2 regions of the Paenibacillus sp. JT22N7 genome follow, and region 1 is predicted to be linked to the other one. Evidence: riboswitches for the same ligand, from Rfam matches in the RefSeq annotation. Region 1 holds a riboswitch; the other holds the start of a gene.
What was found. A riboswitch is a leader RNA that binds a small molecule or an ion and turns the genes downstream of it on or off. The one in region 1 is predicted to bind cyclic di-GMP.
Positions count from the first base shown of each region.

Region 2: it holds a riboswitch for cyclic di-GMP, as region 1 does, so the genes downstream of both, AC50Y5_RS29130 (glycoside hydrolase family 26 protein) here and AC50Y5_RS15280 (methyl-accepting chemotaxis protein) in region 1, are expected to answer to the same signal.

Region 1 is NZ_JBXENY010000005.1:148,892-167,898, forward strand. It holds gene AC50Y5_RS15230 (lytic transglycosylase domain-containing protein) at 1-202, opposite strand, end outside; gene AC50Y5_RS15235 (nitroreductase family protein) at 438-1,037, opposite strand; gene AC50Y5_RS15240 (DUF2339 domain-containing protein) at 1,235-2,860, opposite strand; gene AC50Y5_RS15245 (response regulator transcription factor) at 2,946-3,638, opposite strand; gene AC50Y5_RS15250 (sensor histidine kinase) at 3,735-5,144, opposite strand; gene AC50Y5_RS15255 (DUF6713 family protein) at 5,435-5,803, shown strand; gene AC50Y5_RS15260 (sn-glycerol-1-phosphate dehydrogenase) at 7,148-8,317, opposite strand; gene AC50Y5_RS15265 (hypothetical protein) at 8,420-9,163, opposite strand; gene AC50Y5_RS15270 (ABC transporter ATP-binding protein) at 9,160-9,858, opposite strand; gene AC50Y5_RS15275 (GntR family transcriptional regulator) at 9,878-10,252, opposite strand; gene AC50Y5_RS15280 (methyl-accepting chemotaxis protein) at 10,420-12,126, opposite strand; cyclic di-GMP riboswitch class I at 12,279-12,362, opposite strand; gene AC50Y5_RS15285 (YrzA family protein) at 12,527-12,736, shown strand; tRNA gene AC50Y5_RS15290 (tRNA-Thr) at 12,851-12,926, shown strand; tRNA gene AC50Y5_RS15295 (tRNA-Pro) at 12,936-13,009, shown strand; gene AC50Y5_RS15300 (phytoene desaturase family protein) at 13,146-14,171, opposite strand; gene AC50Y5_RS15305 (glycosyl-4,4'-diaponeurosporenoate acyltransferase CrtO family protein) at 14,221-14,838, opposite strand; gene AC50Y5_RS15310 (glycosyltransferase family 2 protein) at 14,787-15,956, opposite strand; gene AC50Y5_RS15315 (aldehyde dehydrogenase family protein) at 15,953-16,291, opposite strand; gene AC50Y5_RS15320 (aldehyde dehydrogenase family protein) at 16,191-17,369, opposite strand; gene AC50Y5_RS15325 (phytoene desaturase family protein) at 17,610-18,503, shown strand; gene AC50Y5_RS15330 (phytoene desaturase family protein) at 18,401-19,007, shown strand, end outside.
Region 2 is NZ_JBXENY010000014.1:35,065-38,598, forward strand. It holds gene AC50Y5_RS29125 (glycosyltransferase) at 1-275, opposite strand, end outside; gene AC50Y5_RS29130 (glycoside hydrolase family 26 protein) at 696-1,643, opposite strand; cyclic di-GMP riboswitch class I at 1,728-1,816, opposite strand; cyclic di-GMP riboswitch class I at 1,895-1,982, opposite strand; gene AC50Y5_RS29135 (mannosyltransferase family protein) at 2,071-3,330, opposite strand; gene AC50Y5_RS29140 (glycosyltransferase family 2 protein) at 3,334-3,534, opposite strand, start outside.

The sequences.
Region 1 (19,007 bases):
CGGACGCTTGAGCAGATACATCCGTGCCTTCACTTGAGCCGTTCGAAGCTTCATGCATATATTGGGACAGCAGCATGTCGAACAACGAAGTCACACTTTTGTCCTTATTCGTGCCTAGCGGGTTCGCTACTGTCTTAAAGTCAAGATTAGGAGCAAGCTGCGTCTTGATCATTTGCTTCATAATGCGCGGATCGATACTCATAATTTCCTCCTTGAACCAAATCGCTTGGCTCTGCTGGTCTAAAAAAGCTCTATAATGATGTATCGGTTTTTATTGTACATGTTTTTACCCCTATTCGCCAGCAAATCGTAAAATACACAAGTTTATTCGGTTCGAGGAGTAAAAAGCAACATGCAAAAACAACCTCCGAAGCAAGCTTCGGAGGTTGTTCGGTTCTATTTAAACGATTTAAAGCTTATCCGTACTATATTAAAGCTTATTTGAATACTTTAACGCGATCTTCAAGCGGCTGGAATGTTTTTTCGCCTGGCTCTGCTGTCGGCTTGCCGAAAGGCATTTGCGCAATCAGGCCCCATGATTCTGGCAGGCCAAATGTCGCTTTTACTTTTTCGTCGATAAGCGGGTTGTAATGCTGCAGGGAAGCGCCGAAGCCTACCTCTTCCAGCAGATTCCATACTACAAATTGCAGCATGCCCGAGGATTGGTGCGACCAAAGCGGGAAGTTGTCGGCATACGAAGGGAATTGCTGCTGCAAGCCTGCAACCACATTGTGATCCTCGAAGAACAAAATCGTGCCGTAGCCATTATTAAAAGAAGCAATTCTGCCTTCTGTCGAAGCGAATTGATCAGCAGGAACGATTGCGCGAAGTGCTTCCAGCACAATGCTCCACAATTTATCATGATTTTCGCCAAGCAGGACAACTGCTCTAGCACTTTGAGAGTTAAAGGATGAAGGTGAATGCTTAACGGCTTCGTTAACCAATTCTACGATTTTCTCATCAGAAACAACGGATTCTTTGCTAATTCCGTAGTAAGTACGTCTGGCTTGCACAGATTCCAAAAAGCTTTGTGACATAATCAAATACCTCCAGTTAAATGGTTTAGTTCAATGCTTGATTAGATGCACACCAAAGTAATATTAATTACTTTACGTAAGTAACAATAATATATTACCCCTCATTTTGTCAAGCTTTTCCGCTGGCTTTTTATCAAAATATGCCTTTCGCACCGCTTTATTCATTCCCCAATTGTTCCTCTTTCATTAGCCGAAATTTACACCTTATCTTTCTTCATATCCGTTTCTGCACCATGCTGCTCCCAAGACTGCTCGCCAAGCTCTCTCACTTTATTCCATTTGCCATTGATCCAAGCGATGAGGAAGGAGATTCCTCCGAGCAATAGCAGCACTAGCACCTTGTACAAGCTTTCCTGGCCGTTCAGGTCGAAGAAAATTGCTTTAATCGCCGTCAGTCCTAGAACCGAAAATCCGAACCAGCGGAACACCGATTGCCCGCGATTAACGCCCCACAATACGAGCAGCAGCGCATATACGCCCCATGAAGCCGACAGACTGAGCTGCACATAGAAGCTTGGAAGATCGTAAAGATGCTCCTGAAACAACCGAATCATTTGGACGGTCAACAATCCGCCGATGATTAGATGCGAGCACAACGCATACATATTCCCCATCACGCGATTGCCCGAATCGCCAAGTGACGCAAATTTCTGCCTCGTCGAATAATAGAAGCCCAATGCCGCAAGCGCAAGCCATGCCATCGCGCCAGAGTTCAGAAACGGAATGAAGACGCCGAACCATTCGCCGCGCGGTGTAAACCATGTGATGACGTACCAATAGCATACCGTTGTAAACCATATAATGAGCGATGCCAGATTCAAAGCTTGCCAGCGGAACCTTTTGCCCACCCAGACAAGCAGCGCGGCCACCGCCGACCATAGAAATACATTGAAGATCGGTTTGACCGCTAGACCGCTGCCGACCTGATTAAGCGCAAGCAGCATCAGCAGCACACCAGCAGAACCATACGTAGCCGAAGCCGGCTCCATGCGCTTCACATGATAGTGGATAAACCAGCTGGCAAGCAGCAGCACAAAGCCGATAAACGCCAGCGGATAAGCATAATGCACTTCACCATGAATGAGCAGCAGCGACCAGAAGCCAAAAATAACGCCATTGGACAGCCCCGCATACATGTTCATCCCGTCAAAGCTTTGTTTATTGGTCCGCGAAGCAAGCAGAAAGCCGATCTGATAAAACAGGAATGCAGCAAGCGCGTAGCGCAGCGGCAAATTCCATACCCCTTCCACCACGGGATCGAAGGTAAAAAAGTAGACGATATACATGATCCAGCTTCCGATAAACGATGTCAGTCTGAGCTCATTCCAGCTCTTCACCGTGCTGAGCCAGAAAAAAGCGGAATTGAGCACGAGCATATACAAAAATAAAGTAAATACTTGATCCGTTTCCGGACGCATCAGCAGCGGCGACAGCAGGCCGCCCGTCAGAGCAATGTTTATGAGCAGACGCGATTCAAAGCGGTAAGCATAAACCGTAAGCGCCGCAGTAACAGCCGTCATGCCCAGCAGCACCGTCATGGAGTCCCACATTTCATAATAGACACCGGCAAAAGCGGCCGTCGTATACAGCAGGCAGGCGCCTAATCCGATTAACAGCTCGCCGACGAGCGGCCATTTTTCCCGCTTAATCAGCGAAAACCCTGCTGCGGCAAAACCTGCACCGCTCAGCAGTCCCAGCCCGATTTTCATCGCATTCGTTACCCAGCCCTGCTCCACCGTATATTTGAACAAAGTGATGAACGCTGATAGGACGAATAACACGCCGAGCAGCAAAGTCCATTGTTTGCGAATCCATACATTCATTGGTTGTACCTCCGTTTAGCTGCATTTTTATGACTTGGTCTTAGTTCTATTTTAGAAAAATAGGGCAAAAAAAATAGTACCAACTTTACGTGGTACCATTTCCATCCTTATTTTCTTTTTCTAATAGACCAAGTGCTTTCACCTGCTGCGCAGCCTCTTTCGAGCCGCCCAGCTGCAGCTTCTTGAGTATATGGTTAATATGGTTTTTAACCGTTCGAATGGAGACGAACAGCTTATCCGCCATCTGCGACTGCGAATAGCCCTGATCGACCAGCTCCAGCAATTGCAGCTCCGCAGGCGTAATCAGATCGCGCACCTTCTTCACTTCAAAATCCCGCTCCAGCTGCTTCAGCCTGCGGAATTCCTCGCGCATCTGCTCCGCCGCCGCCGCGCTGATCGGGGACTGGCGCTTCGCCGCCGCCGCAATCGCCGCAGGCAGCGCTTCAAAGTCGGATTTGATCTGGTAATCGATCGCTCCCACCTGAAAAGCTTGCAAAATCAGCTCTTTCTCCTCCATCGACGTCAGCATAATGACCCTCGCTCCCGTCGACATCGCCGTTGCCTCCGCCAGCTCAATGCCCGCCGGCTCGTCACCGAGCATAATATCCATGAGTACGACATCTGGCGCCTGGCGCCCTCCAGCAAGCGCTTCCCGCACTTCCTGCGGATTATCCGAGGTGAATACGACTTCAATGTTCGGCTGGGCTGCCAAAAAAGCCTTCAGCCCGCGCAGCCAATCCTTGTCGTCCTCCACGATCCACACTTGTATGTTATCCATCGGCATGTTCCCCTTCTCTCAGCCTTATCTCTATTTATATCTCTGTCTATTTCTCTGTCTCTTTCTATTTCTGTATCTATTTCTTTTTATTTCTCTTTATCTCTCTGCCGCTTTGTGCTCGTAATTCGGGCTTGCTCCCGCAGTATACTGCGCCTGAATCGCCTTTTTCTTGAATATCATCGATACGAGCGTGCCTGCTCCCAGCTTGCTCTGAATATGCAAAGAGCCGCCATGCTTGCGCATCACATGATACGCATACGGCAGGCCAAGCCCGAAGTTTGTACTGCCCCCGCGTTTGGTCGTATAAAAGGGCTCGAACGCTTTGGCTGTCTGCGTACGATCCATACCCGGCCCCGTATCGCGCACCTCGATCATTATATCCCGTTTCGTCTCTTTCATTATAAAGCTCAGCGTGCCTTTGCCGTCCATTGCTTCAATGGCGTTCGAGATCAAGTTGCCAAGTGCCTCGGTAACTTGCGCACGGTCAATCATACAGCTCCAGCCCTCCGGCAGGCTGCTTGAGAAACGAACGCCTTCAGCGATCAGCTTATACGGCTCAAGCGTCATGAGCAGCAGCTCGCCAAGGTCTTCCCGCGTAGGCTTTAGCGCCAAATCCTCGGTGCCGTGATGGACACGGCCAATCATTTCCTGGATGTGCCGCGTCGTCCGCAGCACGGTCTCTGCATCGGCAAGCAGCTCCTCCTGGTTCGTGGATGCCGCGTATGCGCGCATCTTCTCGCCGAAGAGCCGCATTTTGCCGACGTCATTTTTGATCGCATGATTGAGTATAGCCGTACCTGATGTAACTGCTCGCAGCGTCGAATCCAGACGGCGACGGTCGATAAAAACACGTACCCCCAGAAATCCGTAGGTAAACAGACCTATAACAAATACCAGCGCCCCAATGCCCACAAACCAGGTATTGTACACCCACATCCGCAGGAAACCAAGGCTTGGCAGCACATAATTCATCGTTGCGCTAAACAGTACCGGAGTCAGCACCGACGTGCATACGATCCAGTGGCGTCTCGCTTGAGCCAAATAACCCGGATTTTTCAGTAATACATTCACCGCTCCGACGGCTATATAAGGCACAGCCCACCAGACAACAACTGTAAATGTAATCGGATACGTTTCCGTGTAGCCCGGTGTAAACAGCAGGCAGGCCGCAATCGGAATAAACAGCAGCAGCGGCAACACTCGCTCATAAGGCTGCAATCGGTCGATAGGGCGATAAGCCAGCGCAAACAATAGGAAGGTGTATGGCAAACCGTAGTAGGACAGCAGCGAGCAAAATGCTTGCAGCATATACAGCAGCTGATCTGCCGTTTCGTTCATATAATGTTGGCTCACATAAGGAATAATCCGCTCATCCAGCACGACCGACATCGCCCCGGCTCCGCCCGTAAAAGGTACCCCGCTGAGCCGCCTGCTCACAACCGAGCGTGGGTCGGACAGCATCAAAATAGAAGCAATTCCCCATAAGGCAATTAGGACAAATAGCACGCCGCAGCCCTCTTCTCTCTATATACTCTCTTTTATGCTCTGCTCTAACCATATAGCGGAGCGCGGAAAGCGTCAACCCTCTGAGAGAATATGTGCGGCGAATGGCATAGGACTGCCCGCCTATTCATGAGATTAGGAGTTCAGCTAATGATTGTACATACCTCAAAATGGTTATTTTGCAACGTTGTCCTCATTTATACGTATATGGAAGGCGGCTTATTTATTTTTTTCTAATATAAAGCTGTAATACATAAAGTACCTTGCTGTTATAAAAAGATAGGGAGCTGCCTATGCCGGATTTTTTGCTTGTGCTATTTTTGTTCAATTTATCTTTATTTCTGTTGCACGAAATGGATGCGATACGCCATTCTGAATGGAGATTGTTTATCTTTCTTAAGGATATGGAGGATTCGAAAGCCTATAAGGTGTTCACCTTTATTCATCTTCCGATATACACGATTATACTCGCTCTGCTTTTCAGCGATTATCAGACGGTTACGTTTTGGGTGCTGGATATATTTTTTATCATCCATGCCATTCTACATCTCTTTTTTGAAAAGCATCCCCGCAATGGCTTCAAAAATACGTTCTCGCGAGCCTTTATTTATCCAATGGGGATGATCGCGGCGATTCATTTGTTGTTGATGGTTATGAAGTGAGTGTCGAATACGTCCGGCTATGTCCGGATCCGGAAATCTTGGATATGTACGATATGCAGAATATGCAAGATATGAAGGTGTTCAGCGAGGGTTGAAGTTATTATATTCCGCTTAGGGGAGACCCTGCGAATCGTTTAAGAAAGACCTGACCCCCTATTACTTTTGGCGGTCCATTTTTTTGTTCAATTGATGTTCGTTAATCACTACTATAACAGGAATATGGACTAAGTATTTGTGATCAGGCCCCAATCGCTCTGTTCCTCATGGCATTAAGCTGTTAATCAAGGCATACCTATTCTAATTTTGTTAGGCTGGGACAGAAGGAGACGATTATGTCTCAGACGGCGAAAATGGTAACTGTTTCCATTTCCTAAGGACTGAGGTTCCGCTATTGTAGCCTTTTATACGATTTCAGCCCGTAAGCGGACAGGAGATCCGCTATTGCCCTCATAATCGCGTCAAAATGGCAATTGGCAAAGCATTAGCGGCTCCTGTGTCCGCCTAATTCTCGATTGACCGTCATCCGGTTAAATAGCTGATTCTGTGTCCGCCAAGTTTCTGACACTCCATTATCGTTTGCATACTCTCCCTAGTATAACAAACCGTGTATTAGCTCCACCGACCCAACAAAGTGCCATCATTCAAAACCAGTGTGGCTTATCGCCCGAAAGTAAACCCTCCAGCTAGCTTCTATTTTAAAAAGAAAGTGTCACCTATTTGAGAAGTAAAATATGTTATCTAGTCGTGTTATAAAAACAGAAAAAAGCCTTATATTCCAAGGCTTCTTGCGTTCTTAAATATAGAACTGTAATTAGTTCGTAGATGCCCTACTCTTCAAGATAGTGCTCTTTTAAAATGCGATCTCGGTCTGCTGCATCAACTTCTGCCTTCCCCTTGTTTCAGTCCACACACACTCATACAGAGTACGACTATATGTACAGTTAGCGGAGGATACATGATGACGTTTCAATCTACACACTCACATAGAGTTCGACAGCAATATCAAATGAAGGACTTTATCAAAGATTGGTTTCAATCCACGCACTCATATAGAGTGCGACGCCTCTGCATTGGGATACCCTTGCTCCATACAACTGTTTCAATCCACGCACTCACACAGAGTGCGACAGCGAAAAATAGATAAATGGGTGCCACAATGGCATTCATTTATCTAAATCAAACGAAAATAATACTATAACGTTCGCAGACAATTCTTGATTTTTAAAGAATTTACTCATTTTATGTATGATTCAACAAATTTCGAGGTGCGAATCTCCCCTAGGCTTCTTATGGGAGCTTCACATTCGCACCACGACCCAACTCTATTCTCTATCTACAAGAATATTACTTCCCCGCCCCTTCGTTATACGCTCTCAGCAGCGTATAACGATTAGGCCGCACCAAATGCGCCTCACTCAAGCTGCGGGCAAGCAGTTCGTCGCTCACACCTAGCTCAGCCGTTGTGGATGGCCCACCCACTTGCTTCAGCCAGCCGCGAATGGTCTCCTCATTCGGAATTTCCGCGATCAGCTGGCTGATGCGTTCCGCATGCTCTGCCCCGCTAATCGCTGGCGCCTGCTCAGCAGCCAAGCGATGATACAGCCCCGAAATTTCCGCACATGCGACGCCAACCTTCGCTCCATGCAGCAGCTGGCGGTTGCCAAGGTGAATATATTCCATTTCCCAGTAGTGGGACAAATGATGCTCTGCGCCCGAGGCCGAATGGGATTGCCCGAACAGCAGCATCGCAAGGCCCGATTCGATCAAAGCGCTGATCAGCGCGCGAATGCCCTCTTCGCTGCGTGAGGCAATCAGCTCTACATTTTCCACACACTGCATTAAAGCATCACGCGTAATCGTCGCTACGATATCCGAATAAGCTTCCTCGCCCGCAAGCGAGCCGTAGGACCAATCGAACAGGGACGTATATTTGCCAAGCATATCGCCAAAGCCAGCGGCTACCATAGCGACAGGAGCCTGTGTCAGCACATCGAGATCGGCAAAAATCGCGTCCGGGCCAATCGCGGCGATCGTAATCTTTTCACCCCGAATAATAATCGGTGCTCCCTTGGAATTGAAGCCGTCTACGGACGGAGCGGTCGGCACGGATACAAACGGTATGCCCGCCGTAAAAGCAGCATAACGCGTAATATCATGAAGCGTGCCGGAACCAGCCGCAATGACCACTTCCGCAGCGTAATGCTGAATATCAAGCAGCAGCTGCACAATGGATACTTCGTCCGCAATGACATCTCCCTGTTGGTTAGGCTTAATCAGCGTTGCCTTAACCGCAATATCTTTCGCAGCAATTGCCACTTCCAATTGTTTTCCAGCTATTTCATATGTGATGTTGTCGGACACGATTAAAACTTTGCGATAGCCCTTCTTTACCAAATAAGGTGCGACCTGCTGAGTGGCTCCACGTTCAATAAGCAGCGGTTCAATTACGATGGACTGGACGGAGGAGGCGTCATAGCCTGCGGCAGCCAGCTTGAATTTTTCCATTAGCGTCATGAGTTCGTTGTCCCTTCTATCTTCAAAGTTGTATACGAACATTGTCACGCGCTAATGGCAGGTTTGTCAACCTTTGGCTTGCAGGCTTCGCCGCGCCTTCCTCTAAGCATCCAGCTTTTTGTTCAGCAAGTACAGCATGATGCTCACAAGGATAGCACCGATCACGATTTCAAGCGACATAACGCCCCAGTTTCCAATCGAAATATCGCCTGTTGGAGACACTAAGATAGACAAGCCTTCAGCGGTAGGCTCTGAGACCATCGTGCCGAATAAATTATCGTTAAACAACAATTCCTCCACATAGCTAATGACAAATTGCAGCAGGACGAAGACTGCTATTGCTACCCATGGAAAAAGCTTTTTATTAAAGAGATGCCCTACTGTAATCGAAAAATAGACTGTCAGCATCAAAAATAGGAGCGTCCAAAATATTAAAATAAAAAACAGGACTCCCGTCTCTAAATTAGGTAGACCCAATACATCCAGCAAGGCGCTTGGGGACAGCCATTTAAACAGCCAGACATGAAGCAGCACGATCCCACTCAGCGCAGCCGATAATACGAATTGCAGCAGAAGCGGCGAAGCGATTGTTTTCCACGTGGCCAGCGGCAATAAGCGGCGACCGTACGATTTAAGGTTATGGGAGTACGTCTTTGAGGAAAATATGATCAACATGAAGGCAACGAATAAATAGCCCATGAACATTAATGTAAGCGACAATGCAGGCTGCCAATTACGAGTTGCACTAAAAAAGGAAAGTGCTCCCTGCAAAATAATAAGCGCAGCAGCCGAGCCCATAATTAAATTCGCATTGCGTTTCCAGTCATATTTCAATAAGTTTATCATTCTGAAAATACCTCCCTGAATAGTTCATCTACACTTTTACCATGCTTGGAGCGTATGCTCTCCACATCCTGACGCAGTGAAACTTCACCGTTTTGAATAAAAATGACTTCATCGAAAACCCGTTCAATGTCGGTAATTAAATGCGTCGAGATAAGCACACAGCTGTCTTCATTATAAAATTTAACGATGGCGTCCAAAATTTTGCCCCGCGCGACGGGATCAACACCGCCTATCGGCTCATCGAGCAAATAAAGCTTAGCCTGACGCGACATCGCCAGCGTGAGCTGCAGCCGCTCATTCATCCCTTTGGATAAGGAGCTAATGCGATCATTGCGATCCAGCTTCAAAAAATCGAGCATGCTTCCCGCTTTCTCCTGATCGAAGTCCTTATAAAAGTCACTGAAAAAACGAAGGGCATCCTTCACCCGCATCCACGACTCGGTTACCGGCTGATCCGGCATAAAGGACGTAACCGCCTTCGTCCCGATGCCAATCGGCTCCCCGCAAATTCGAACGCTTCCTGAGGTTGGCTGAATGAGTCCTGACGCCAGCTTCATGAGTGTACTCTTGCCGCTGCCATTGCTGCCAAGCAGACCAATAATTTTGCCAGCTTCCAGGTTTAAATTAATATTATGCAGCGCTTTTCTCGATCCGTAAGTTTTCGTTACGGCTTGCAGTTCAACTATCTTCTTCATTCGTTTATTCTCCCCCCGCCTATTTCTGATCTTCCTTGCTAACCGCTTCCGTAACAATCGCTACAATGTCATCCTTCTTAAAGCCCAAATCGCGCATCCCCTGAATGAAACGTCCGAGCAAATCAGCCGCCATTTCTTTCTTAATGCTCACAATCGCCGCCTCCTCGCTCGTTACATATCTTCCAAGTCCCCGTCTTGTTTCGACGATGCCTTCACGCTCCAGCTCCTGAAAAGTACGCTGGATCGTATTCGGATTGATTTGCAGCTCCACTGCAAGCTCGCGCACCGAATCGATTTTATCGCCGGGATTAAGCTTCCCGCTAATAATTTGCTGTTTAATGTAGTTCATGATCTGGATGTAGATCGGCTGGTTGTTGTCAAATTCAATCGGCATAAGTCACCTCCGTGTTAATGTATTAGTGTTATATCTAAATAGTACACTAATATTCTGTTGTTGTAAAGAGTTGGATAAAAAAAAGGCTGCCTCCAATCGCCCACGGGCGCTGAAAGCAGCTATTTCATTGATGCTATTCCATTTTCCAATCCGCTCTAAAGGCTAGCTTACACCTTGAATACAGCCGCTTTTTCGCGCAAATTAGTGGAAGAGCCCTGCAGTTTCTCAGCCAGCTCTTGAAGCTGAATCGATACCTCGAATTGATCTTCGGACATACCGCTCATCTGCTCCATTTTGCCATTTACCTCGGAGGAGGTTTGCAGCAGCTTGTCTACTGAGCCAACAATATCGGTAATGCCTTTTGTAATTTCATCAATGCCGACAGAAATTTCGCCCATTTGCTCGGACAATACGCTGCTTTGATTTTCCAGACCATTAAACATTTCGCTAGCCGTCACCGATGCCTGCTTCGTCGTTTCTATCACTTCCGAGAAGCTGCTCAAGCTTTGGCTGCTGTCGGCAAAATCGTTCTGAATAAGCTTAAGCTCCTTCGTAATATCTTTGGAAATGATATCGGTCTGGCTCGACAGCTTGCGAATTTCCTCCGCTACTACAGCAAAGCCTCTGCCATGCTCGCCTGCACGCGCCGATTCAATCGAAGCATTCAGCGACAATAAATTCGTCTGTGTGTTCAAATCCTGAATGCCGCCCAAAAACTTCGTTACATTATTGTAGCGCTCATTGATTCGGTCGAAGGACTCGGTAACTCGGGCAAATTGCTGCACCGTCTGATTCACCATCTGCACAACGCCCTTCATATCGGTGGAACCTATACGCGATGACTCTCTCATTTCTTTCATGTCGCGATTAATATATTCGGTTGAAGCCGCAATTTGCTGCGAGCTTGCCGATATTTGCTCCGTTACGGCCGAGATCGAAGTTGCATCATCATACTGGGTCATCAAAATCGTTTTGCCGTTGCCAATCTCTTCCTTCACCTGCTCGGAAGCGTTCTGATTGCGAACAATCATATCGCCCATATTGCGCGAGGCTTGCAGAACAACCGTGCTTACATCCATAGTCGAACGAAGGGTGTCACGAAGCTCACTTCCCATTTGCGCCAGCGAGCGGTCAATTTGACCAAATTCATCTTGGCGATCCAGCTTCTCATCATAGGTGAAATCGTTATTTTGATAAGCGGTAATACGCTTCATTAAACCAACGATGCCTTTTTTTACATTCCGGCTTAACGAATACGACATGAGGAACGGCAGTACTGCCAGCAAAACAATATTGATGATAATAATCGTATTGGCAGCTGCAATACTTTTATTTAATGTCTCCTGTGTAGCGACCGTATCCACTTCGAGCCAATTTTCTACCGTTTCATTCGCAAAGCTGAGAACAATCGTATATGTACTGACAAGCTGTTTGACCTTGGCGGAGCGGTCTTCAATGGTTAGCAGGCTGTGATTGCCGTTTTCTTTATTAAGCTGCTCCAGTGCAAGGCCAAACACATTGCCTTGGTTCGAATAGGCGGTGCCGTTATCCCCGTGAGGATATTTTTCATCCAGGTACGCTAGTGTAACCTTCAATTTTTCTACCCGCTCGGGCATCGACTTAAGTGCCAAGTTGATTCCATCGTCGCCGGTGCTGCCGTTTTCTACGGCATCAATCATCGAAAGCAGCGTGCGCAGCATCGAATCCGATATCCCTTGATATTCTTTTTTGGCCTCCTGAAGCTCATTTGAAGCTTTCACTGCACTTCTAACCGAAGCATTTTGCATAAAAATCCACCCGCCAGCGACGACGTTGAACAAGGTGATTAATGAAGTGATAAACAACAGCTTCGTTGTAACCTTTTGTTTCTTCAAGAAATCAGAAATCCTTGATGTCCATTTTAACCATTTTGCCTCTCTCAATCGGTTAATCATCATTTTCTCTCCATCTCTCCTATTACACTGAAAAACAAAAGCTATCCAATCACCGCGACGAATTGAACAGCTGAATCAGCCTATAGTCCTGTACCGGTGGTTTGGCTGCCATAGTTCAATACCTTAGGCCCATAACTTTGCGCCCCTATCTTTCAATAAGTTTGCCTTTTTCAGTATGTAATTTTCTATTTATTTCGACACTTTTAAAGTATAATTTAGGAAAACCTTTTTGTAAATTATAAAAAGCGAGATTATCTGACATGATACTTTGAAACTAGTGCCTAACAACGTTATAATATTAGCGAATGCTAGCTATTAAAGTGATTTTAGGGGGGACAAGATGGATTTTCGACTAGATTTAATTGAGGATAAAATCGAATTTTTTGAGGCTTTTGACTTACGTACGCTCGAAAAGCACATTGACCAGCAAATTGAAGCGAATAAAGCACTGCTATTACAAGTTCATGCGATTAGTCATCATGCTGTGTTTCATCCCGATCGCGGGAAAATGCTGTACAGCGCAGTCGTTCATTTTAAAGTTAAAAAATAGGCCAATTCGGGCATTTGAACGCTGCCCGAATTTTTTTCAAAAAAATTTAAAAAAGGTATTGCATCCTCCTAAAGTTCTGTGGCATAATACATCTTGTGTCCAATACATAACCGCGCCGTTGTAGCTCAATTGGTAGAGCAACTGACTTGTAATCAGTAGGTTGGGGGTTCAAGTCCTCTCGACGGCACCATTTTTTTCCCGGGACGTAGCTCAGCTTGGTAGAGCACCTGGTTTGGGACCAGGGGGTCGCATGTTCAAATCGTGTCGTCCCGATATTTTATAAGTTGTTTCAAGCAGGCCCTCTAACTTAGAAGGGTTTTTTATTTTTTTCATTAAAAATAAGCCGCACTTAGCTGGAAGTTTTGCTGCCCCCGCTAAGCGCGGCTTTTCTTTTGCCCCAATAGATTCATTAATGATGCTGCCGAATCATCGCCTCTGCGGTGAGCAGCCCTGACATGGCAACCATCGGCGTTCCCCCGCCGGGATGGGTCGTTCCGCCCGCAAACCATAGTCCGCGCAAATCCGCACGATTGGACGGCCGCAAAAACGTCTGCTTTGCTGAATTCGAGGAAATGCCATAGATGGCGCCGCGAAATGCCGACGTATCCCGCTCCAAATCCTCCGGTGTATACAAAGCAAGCTGCTCTGCTTCCCGATCCAGTCCCTCCAAGCCATAGGCAGCCAGCTGCTTCAACAGACGGCCCTGATAGCGCTCCGCCTCCCGCTCCCAGCTCCAAGCGTCCGACGTATACGGGGCATTCGCCAAAATAAACAGGTTGCTGCCTCCTTCCGGCGCCAGTTCCTGTTCCAAATAGGCGGAACAGCATACATAAATCGCAGGATCGGCAGGAGCCTCGCGGCGCGCGAAAATCGCCGAAAATTCCTCCCCATACCTTTCCGGATAAAATACAGTATGATGCAGCAGCTTATCGTAACGTCTGCGTATGCCTGCAAGAGTGACAAAGCCGGACAGAGAAGGCTCGTAAGTTGAAATATGGCGATTCGTCATGGCAGGCCGCAGCTGCTCGCCGAGCAAATCGCGGCATACGGACAGCACATCTCCGTTCGCGAGCACCAGATCGGCTGGCACAAAACCGCATTCCGTCTCTACTCCGCTTACGCCGCCGCCTTTTGCAGCAATGCGCTGCACACGCACCGAGGTGCGTATTTCCGCCCCCATTTCCTCCGCAAGCTGGCGCAGACCTTCAACGATGCTGTAGGTGCCGCCTCGAACACCAAAAACGCCAAGCTCTGTCTCGACATGCGGCAGCATCGCGAAGATTGCTGGCGCCCGATCAGGAGCTAATCCGACATAGGTCGCATAACGTCCAAACAAGGCCAGTGTGTTGGGATGGCGAAAATAGCGGCGCAGCAGCATAGCGGCAGCAAGTCCTCCCGGTCCGGCGCCTACAACAGCAACATGCCTGGTCTTCATTTATAGTCTCTTCCTTCCCATGCTAGAATCAGCTTTCTATAAATGCCCGTCATAGACGGCTCGATCCGCAAATTCGCCTGAGCCGCAGCCGGTTATATCGCAAAATCGCTATAAACGGCAAATTGGCCGCCAGCGCGTAGCCTACCATTAAATAGCCATACAAAGGCTCGTTCCAGATGAAAAATAACGGCGCGGGCACGATGGACAGCCAGTGCGTCCATTCGCCTCTGAGCGTTTCCCCCATGTACTCCTGGTAATAGGCTTGGCCGCGCTTAGCAAGCCTTTTCTTCTGGAATCCCCTGCGGAACAAAAAGCTGCCATCCGGCACGCTGTCCTTCCAGGAGCGGATGAACAGCACCTGCTCGTAGAAACGCTCCTCGCCGCTTTTATCAGGCTGCTTCGGCTCTGCTCCTCTGCCGAAGTGCCGCTTCTCCTTGCTGCGCTCCGCTTTGCGCACTGTCCCGCCTGCTCCTGCTCCTGCTCCTGCTCCTGCTTCTGGTCTTGCAAACCAGCGCTGTGGCAAGCTCGTATGAAAATAGGAGACGCCGAGATGGACGAGCAGCCATCCGCCAATATTCAGAGCGAGCACAGCCAGCGACGGCAATGCCTGCGCGCTCATAGCTTGCCTCGTTCCCGGCTGCCCATTGAAACGACTCGCCCTTTCCAAGAAACCTTCCTCCTAATGAAGGTCGAGAACAGCGAATAAGCGAAAAATAACAGAAACAAACTGAGCGGCAATGGGTACAGCAGTGCTGTCCAGCCCTTAAAACTCCCGGTTTTGCGCAGCCATAGCCCGAGCTGCAAGCTGTATGCCGCATAGCAGGCGACGCCTGTTCCCAGCAGCCAATAATCCGCCTCGACCTGCCCCCCAATTGAAGCAAGCATAAGGGTCACAGCCGATACGGCTCCGGCCAGCCACAGCGATACAGCGCAGGCTACGAAGGGCGCGTTCGATGCAGCGCCTGCTGCGAAGCTTTTGCTCCAGCCGCGGAACATGCTGTTCAGGCCGTCCGGGTACATTCTAAAGGAAATTTTTTCGCAGCCCATAAAATTGGACACCGGCATTTGATCAGAGCTAAAGGCTCGCCCCAGCTCGAAATGCTCCAATACTTTGCCCCGTACTGCCTCATGCCCGCCGATGCGGAAATAGTCATCCCGGCGGCATATGAGGCAAGGCCCAAACGCTCCCGCCCGGCTGTCGCCGTCGCCAACCGAAGCGATGACAATCAGATTGAAGAAAGCAGACAGCTGCTCATAAGCACGCTCCATTCGGTGGTAAGGCTGCACCGATACGAGTCCGCCAGCCTCCTTCTGGCTGGCGGCCAGCAGTTGTAAAGCATCCTTTTCCAGTTCCACATCCGCATCCAGAAAAACAAGCAGCTCGCCTTGCGCTGTTTTGGCTCCCGTCCAGCAAGCCCAGCTTTTGCCGATCCAGCCGTCTGGCATCTCCTCCGCCCGAATGACAAGGGCGCCATTCGCGGCAGCAAGGCTTGCCGTTGCATCCTCCGAGCCGTCATCGACAACGATTACTTCTACATGACTTAGCTTCTGCCGCTGCAAGGCGTGCAGCAGCTTGCCGATATTAGCCGCTTCATTGCGTGCCGGAATGATGACAGAAATGGAGATCGGAACAGCGCTATTTTTCATGCCTGCTCCGTTCGCATCATCTGCCCCATTCCATTCATCTCCCTCATGAATGTCCCAATCCGGCAGCCGGCTTACCCGATTTTGCAGCAGCAGGCCGCACAGCCAGCCGAAAACAGCCCAAATGATCGAGAAACTCATCGCTTCCCCCTCCTTCTCCCGTACATATAGCCAATTGCCTGCTTTAGGCCGCTAAATGCCTGCTCCCGGTAAGGAAACCAATTGATTTGCGAGCTTCTGCGCCCAGCATTGACCATGACCGACTTTGAGCGGCAAAAGGCAAGCAGCCCTTCTTCGCCATGCGTACGGCCGAAGCCGCTCGCCTTCACCCCGCCAAAGGGCAAATGCATGTTGCCAATATGCCTTACAACGTCATTAATCGAGCAGCTTCCCGTCTCCAGCCGGGCTGCGAACGCTAGCCCTTTTTTTTCGATTAGCCGTAAAAATGCTTGCGCTAAGCCCATAAGGCGAAGCATTTGCCAGCCGGATTACTTCCTCCTCTGACTGAAAGGCCATAATCGGCAGCAGCGGGCCGAAAATTTCCTCCTGCATAAGCTGCATCTCCTCCGTCACTCCGGTGAGTACGGTCGGCGGAAACAGCGGCGGCTCCGCTCCGGGCGGCAGCCCTCCTGCCGCAATGCTGGCGCCTTTGGCTACAGCATCGTCCAGCAGCCGTTTCACTTTATGCCAGCCTTCTTCCGTGGCTAATGCTCCAATCTTGGACCAAGAACCGCCTTCGGCTTGCCTTAGCTCCCGCGTATAAGCGACGACCGCGGCCAGAAAGGCTGCATAAATGCTTTCATGAACGTAAACCCGTTCCACGCTAATACATACCTGCCCGCTGTGCAAAAAAGCACCCCATACCGCTGCGCGAGCGGCTCTCTCTATGTGGGCATCGGCACATACGATCATCGGGTCCTTGCCACCAAGCTCCAGCACGCAAGGAATGAGCTGCGCCCCTGCTCGCGCCAGCACACTGCGCCCAGCCGCTTCGTTTCCGGTAAACCATAGCTTGTCAGGCCGTGCATCAATTAAGCGCTCCGCTTCCGCCTTCCCGCCTTCAACCAATTGAAGGACACCTGGCGGAAATGCAGCTTCCTCGATTAGCGCAGCAATGCGCTTGCTTAGCAGCGGCAGCTTCTCCGATGGCTTGAGCAGCACCGTATTCCCTACAGCAGCTGCCGCGAGTGCCGGAATGAGCGTCAATTGAAGCGGGAAATTCCACGGGGCAATGATAGCCGCCACGCCGCAAGGCTCATATGTAATGTGCGAGGAGGAGCCTGCGAGCCACAGCGGGGTGCGAACGCGGCGGGAACGCAGCAGCTTGGTCGTATTTTTTTCATAATAAGAAATAGCTTGAATGACCGTCAGCAAATCCGTCGTCAGCGCATCCATCGGGGTCTTGCCTGCCTCTTGGCCAAGCAGCGCAATCCACTCGTCCAAATCGCGAACGAGCAGCTGCCGCACCGAGCGGATATGCTGAATTCTATCCCGCACAGGAAGCGCCCTCCAGCTCGGAGCTGCTGCGCGGGCAGCAAACATTTCTTGCATCATTTAATCCCCCCAGCAAGGGCCGCCTTTATACGATTGGCAAAATGATCCTAGCAGGTTTTAATTCGCCAATAATGGGCAACACCTTAAATACAGGACCTACAGGAATGTAACTGCTAGATTTGAAGCTAGCTAACTATTAATTAACCCTAAGGTATATTATAAAACATCTTTTTCGTTTATATAACCAAGTTTTTAAAAATATCCATTTGGCTTTAGTAAACAGGGAGGCGGAAACGAGCGATGAGTAAAAAAATCGTAGTAATTGGCGGAGGCTTGGGCGGCCTATCCGCTGCCATCAGGCTAACGGTTGACGGCAATCATGTCACCGTCCTGGAACAGCAGGAACGTGCAGGCGGCAAGCTGAATATCCGCTCGGGCAAAGGTTTTTCCTTTGATACGGACCCGTCGATTTTGACGATGCCCTGGGTGCTGGAGCAGCTGTTTGCTAGTGCGGGCAGACGTCTGGAGGACTATATGACGCTGGAACGGGTGGAGCCGCAGTGGCGGACTTTTTTCGAGGATGGATCGCAGCTTGACGTGACTGGCGATCTGCCAATGATGCTGGAGCAGCTTAGCAGCGTAGCGCGAGAGGATGCCAAGGGCTTTCTGGCCTATTTGCAATACTGCCAGCAAATGTATGAGCTCAGCATGAAGAGCGTCTATGGAAAAAGCCTCAGCGGCCTGCAGGACTTGCGGGGGCAGCATAGCATGAAGGAACTGCTGGCGATGGACCCGCTTCGCACGATGCATCAGAGCACGAGCCGCTTTTTCAAAGACAAGCGCTTGCGCCAGCTGTTTGATTTTTTCATTATGTATATTGGTTCATCGCCTTATGCAGCCCCAGCCGTGCTTTCTCAGCTCATCCATGTGCAGCTTGGACTCGGCATTTATTACGTCAAGGGCGGCATGTATAATATTGCGCTGGGCATGCTGAAGCTGCTGGGCGAGCTTAGCGTGGAGGTGCGGACGAATGCGCCTGTCGCAGTACGCTGGGCAAGGCAGCAACGGGCGTTACACTTGCAGATGGCACGGTGCTTGCCGCCGATCTCGTCGTCTCCAATTTGGAGGCGATTCCGACCCATCGCAAGCTGCTCGGCCACCATCCGGGAGCTGCCGCAGCGACAGGCGGCATGAGAAAATATGCTCCAACCGTATCCGGCCTCGTGCTGCTGCTTGGCATCGATAAAACCTATGACCAGCTGCGCCATCACAACTTCCTGTTCTCGCGCAATCCAGAGCGGGAGTTCCAGGATGTGTTCGTCTCCGGCATCCCTTCGCCTGATCCGACCGTCTATATTGGGGTGTCCAGCATTTCCGACTCGACACAGGCGCCTGAGGGACAGCAAAATTTATTCGTGCTCACCCATGTTCCCCCGCTTAAGCCAGGCGAGGATTGGGAGATTTACAAAGAGACGTACCGCGAGCTTGTGCTGGATAAGCTGGAGCGAATGGGACTGGATGACCTGCGCTCGCACATTACGTTCGAATACAACTTTACGCCTAATGATTTGGAGCAGCTTTATGGCGCCAACGGTGGTTCAATCTACGGCGTTGTCACCGACCGTAAGCTGAACGGCGGCTTCAAAATTCCGAGCAAAAGCGAGCTGCTGGACAATTTGTATTTCGTCGGCGGCTCCA
Region 2 (3,534 bases), on a different contig from region 1:
AACAGATTTTCCGGATAATTCAAGTTTTTACAAGCAAGTATGGTTTTTCTAACCAAGGATGGCGGTTCATTGTAGGTAGCGATCGTAACATCCACAGAATAAAGGTTGTCAGGTAATGGCGCAGGCTTTCTTTCAGTGGGTTTTAGCAGAAGAATGTGGAATAAAACGGATTGAAAAATAGAAATGATTTCAAAAAATAGTAACAACGATCCAAAAATTAATGACCAGCCAGATGGGAGTGTTTGTACAAGTCTCCATACTAGATACACGATCATGATAGCAATGGATAGCGTTGTTAATATGTACCTAGCTTTTGTTTTCAAATAACCCCAATCCTTTGCGCTCTATTTATTCGCCATAATTCCATTCCTTTTCTGACTAATCTACAACATGGATTGACTATACTGTCTAATTTCGCTGTCGATATTTGTTAAATCGGCCGGAAATATGATATTTTTGGCGGCTAAGGCTCAAATTCAAAGTTATCTTATCACAATCCTTGCCCCTTTAAAAGTTAATTTTTCTTCTTAACATTGTAATCTTATTGGCAAAAGTGTAGAAAAAAAGCGAAAAAACTCTAATTTTACGCGGTTTACGCGAAATTAGAGTTTTCTCAGAATACCTATTTAGTATTATATCAGCCAGTGTTTGATAGAGTTGAGACCAGGACTTGACGACTAGCCCCGTCTAATCTTTTAAAGCGTTTTTTGCAGCGTTTGGTAAGCGCTCAGGCTATCAGCCGACGAATCGATATGCCAGTCCAGCTCTTTGTTCTCGTTGAACCAGATCAAGCCTTTAATTTGGCTGTACGCTGGCGATTGCACTTGATTCATCGCATCAATAACCCATTCGTTTTTGCTGCCGCCGCTTTCTGTTGTGCCAGTTTCAGCGATAATGATCGGCTTGCTCGAAATGCTTGTCAGCGCTTGGTACGAAGCGTAGAATACGTCGTTAAAGCTTCTCCACGAGCTCCACGATTCTTTCGTTCCAAAGTTGTAGCCATCGATCGAAAGCAGGTCTACGTAAGCATCGCCTGGGTACATAGCTGTAAACGATGCGTTTTTGCCAACATTTTCAGCGTTTACGTTGTACATGAATTTCACATTCGTTGCGCCTTGCTCTCTGAAAATCGTAACGACACGTTGGAATGCCGCTTTGTAAGTCTCGTTTGTGTTAACTGTGCTGTCGCCAACGCCCCAGCCGTACCAGTTGCCATTGCCTTCGTGGAAAATGCGAAGCCAAATTTCAGGGTTTTTGTTAGCTGCTTGCCAGTTAACCAGTTGTTTTGCCGTTTGTTTCAGGTAAGCGTCTACTACGCCTCTATTAATATCAGCAGTCGAATATTCTTTGTAATTTTTATTTTTAAACTCAAGGGTAAGTAGGTTAATCGAACCATTATTATTTACATAGTCCATAAAGCCCTTCCATTCATTAATCCCTTGGTTCGAGTTGACAAAAGTATGTACAACATCTTGGTGTCCACCGATTAGTTGCTCGTAGGCAGCGATGTTGTTCAAGCTTTGGTTCGGCCAAGTGCCGATCCATGCTCCGTTGTAAAAGTTGGTTTGCGCGCTAGCAGGGAGTGCCCAGAGTAATGTCGAAGCGAGCATAAGGAGTGTAAGAGCGAATTTTGTAGTTTTCATAGTAAGTTCCTCCCCCGAGCGAATGATGGTCGTGGTCCGAAGAACACGCCGCACCTTCATCAGGCAAAGGAGGCTATGTCGGGCTTCGGCAGCTGGCGAGCATATCCTGTTTAAGGATGAAGCCCCTATAGCTTTGCGCACATCAGGTTTCCCTGAGTTTGCCTTTTCGTGTAAGCAATAAAAAAAAGATAGTCCCTGCTCCCGAAAGAACAAAGTCTACCTTGATTAATAAAGGAAGAATCGATGTTGAATTCGGTAGCTGGCGAGCATATTCCGTTAGGAATGAAGCCCCTGTAGCTTTGCGCACATCAGGTTTCCCTGAGTTTGCCTTTTCGTTAAACGATCTAGGTATAAAGTACGAGCTAAAGTAATATGGTGCTATTGTACACCTTAAGCGCAAATTTCGTCAATTTATTTTTTCATAAATTTATACAACGAAAAAATATCCATTAAAGTAGCAAATCGCATACACAATATGAAGCAGGAAAAACATCATGAAATAAAACATTTGCAGCGCCTTATTATTTTTCAGCACATCCGCAAAATAAATGTAGAAGGGGAACGCAACCATGACATAACGTGGAATGCTCTGCAAAAATTCGGCGCTGGCGAACGGAATGAGCATAAGCAGCAATCCATAGGCAAAAAACAGCCATTCATGAGCATTACGGCGAATATCTTTCCAGCGCATAATAAGAAAGGCAGCAAAAATGACGAGGACGGCATTCGCGATAATAAAGGCAAGCAGGCCATTTTCCCAGCCGCCATTTCCTGAGAAATAAGGCTTTTGGATAAAATGAATATAGTTCGAGAACGGAGCAACCGTCTTGCGATACCAGTTGATGCTTTGCTCGGTAATCGGAGCCAGCAAATCGCCAGTAAGCCATTTCATGTACAACAGATAACCGGCTAGCGGCAGCGCCGAAATGATTGCATAGCCTAAATACTTCGTGTCCTTCCACTTGAAACGGTACAGCCTGTGTTCGATCAACAGCGTACCCACAACGAAAAACAAGTTGACGAAGCCCAAATTGCGCGTCACAGCGGACAAGCCCCCGAACAGAAACGCGAGAAAATATCGTTTTTGCATCGCATAATAGACGGTCATTAGCGACAGCATGAGGAACAGGCTCTCTGTATAAGGCACGGCATAGAAGATGGCGGTCGGAAAAATGAGCAGCAGCAGCACCGCGACTTGGGCGTGCTCCTGTTTCAGTCCTCTTTTTAAACAAATGCCATAAAAATAAAAAAGTGATACGAGCAAAAACAAATTCGATAAAACCGATCCCACGACTGTCGCATCGTATTTAGAAATAGACTCCACCAAAAAGACTAACAAAGGGTATAAAGGGAAAAACACCCAATTTGCACTAGGATGCGATTCGTTGATGTTATACGTATCATAGCCATTTTCGGCAATTCCCAAGTACCATACGCTGTCAAATTTCCTTAGATCCTCGAAGCTCGGCTTCTTCAGCTGTGAAATATCCGTCTGGATCGAGAGCTGGCTCGATGTGAAATCATGCCCCTGCACGACCGTATAGTCCGGCGGAATTTGATAGTTCGAAAACAGATTCATGCCGAGAAAGCCTGCAAAATAAAGCAATATTCTCGTAATGACAAACAAGGAGAGCAGGAAGATCAAAACTTGCGTATTCGATTTTGCTTTAAGCAGCAGCGATTCCATTCGTCACCTCGTCTCTTGTAATTGCTGCGATTTCGTTTCCACCGGCACAACGTTATGCAGCACGGTTTCCACGAAGTATTTCGGGCGTTTCTTCGTTTCAATGTAAATTTTGCCGATATATTCGCCAATTAGTCCAATGCACAGCAGCTGAATGCCGCCAATGAACCAAATCGAAAGAATCATCGAGCTCCAGCCGGATACCGT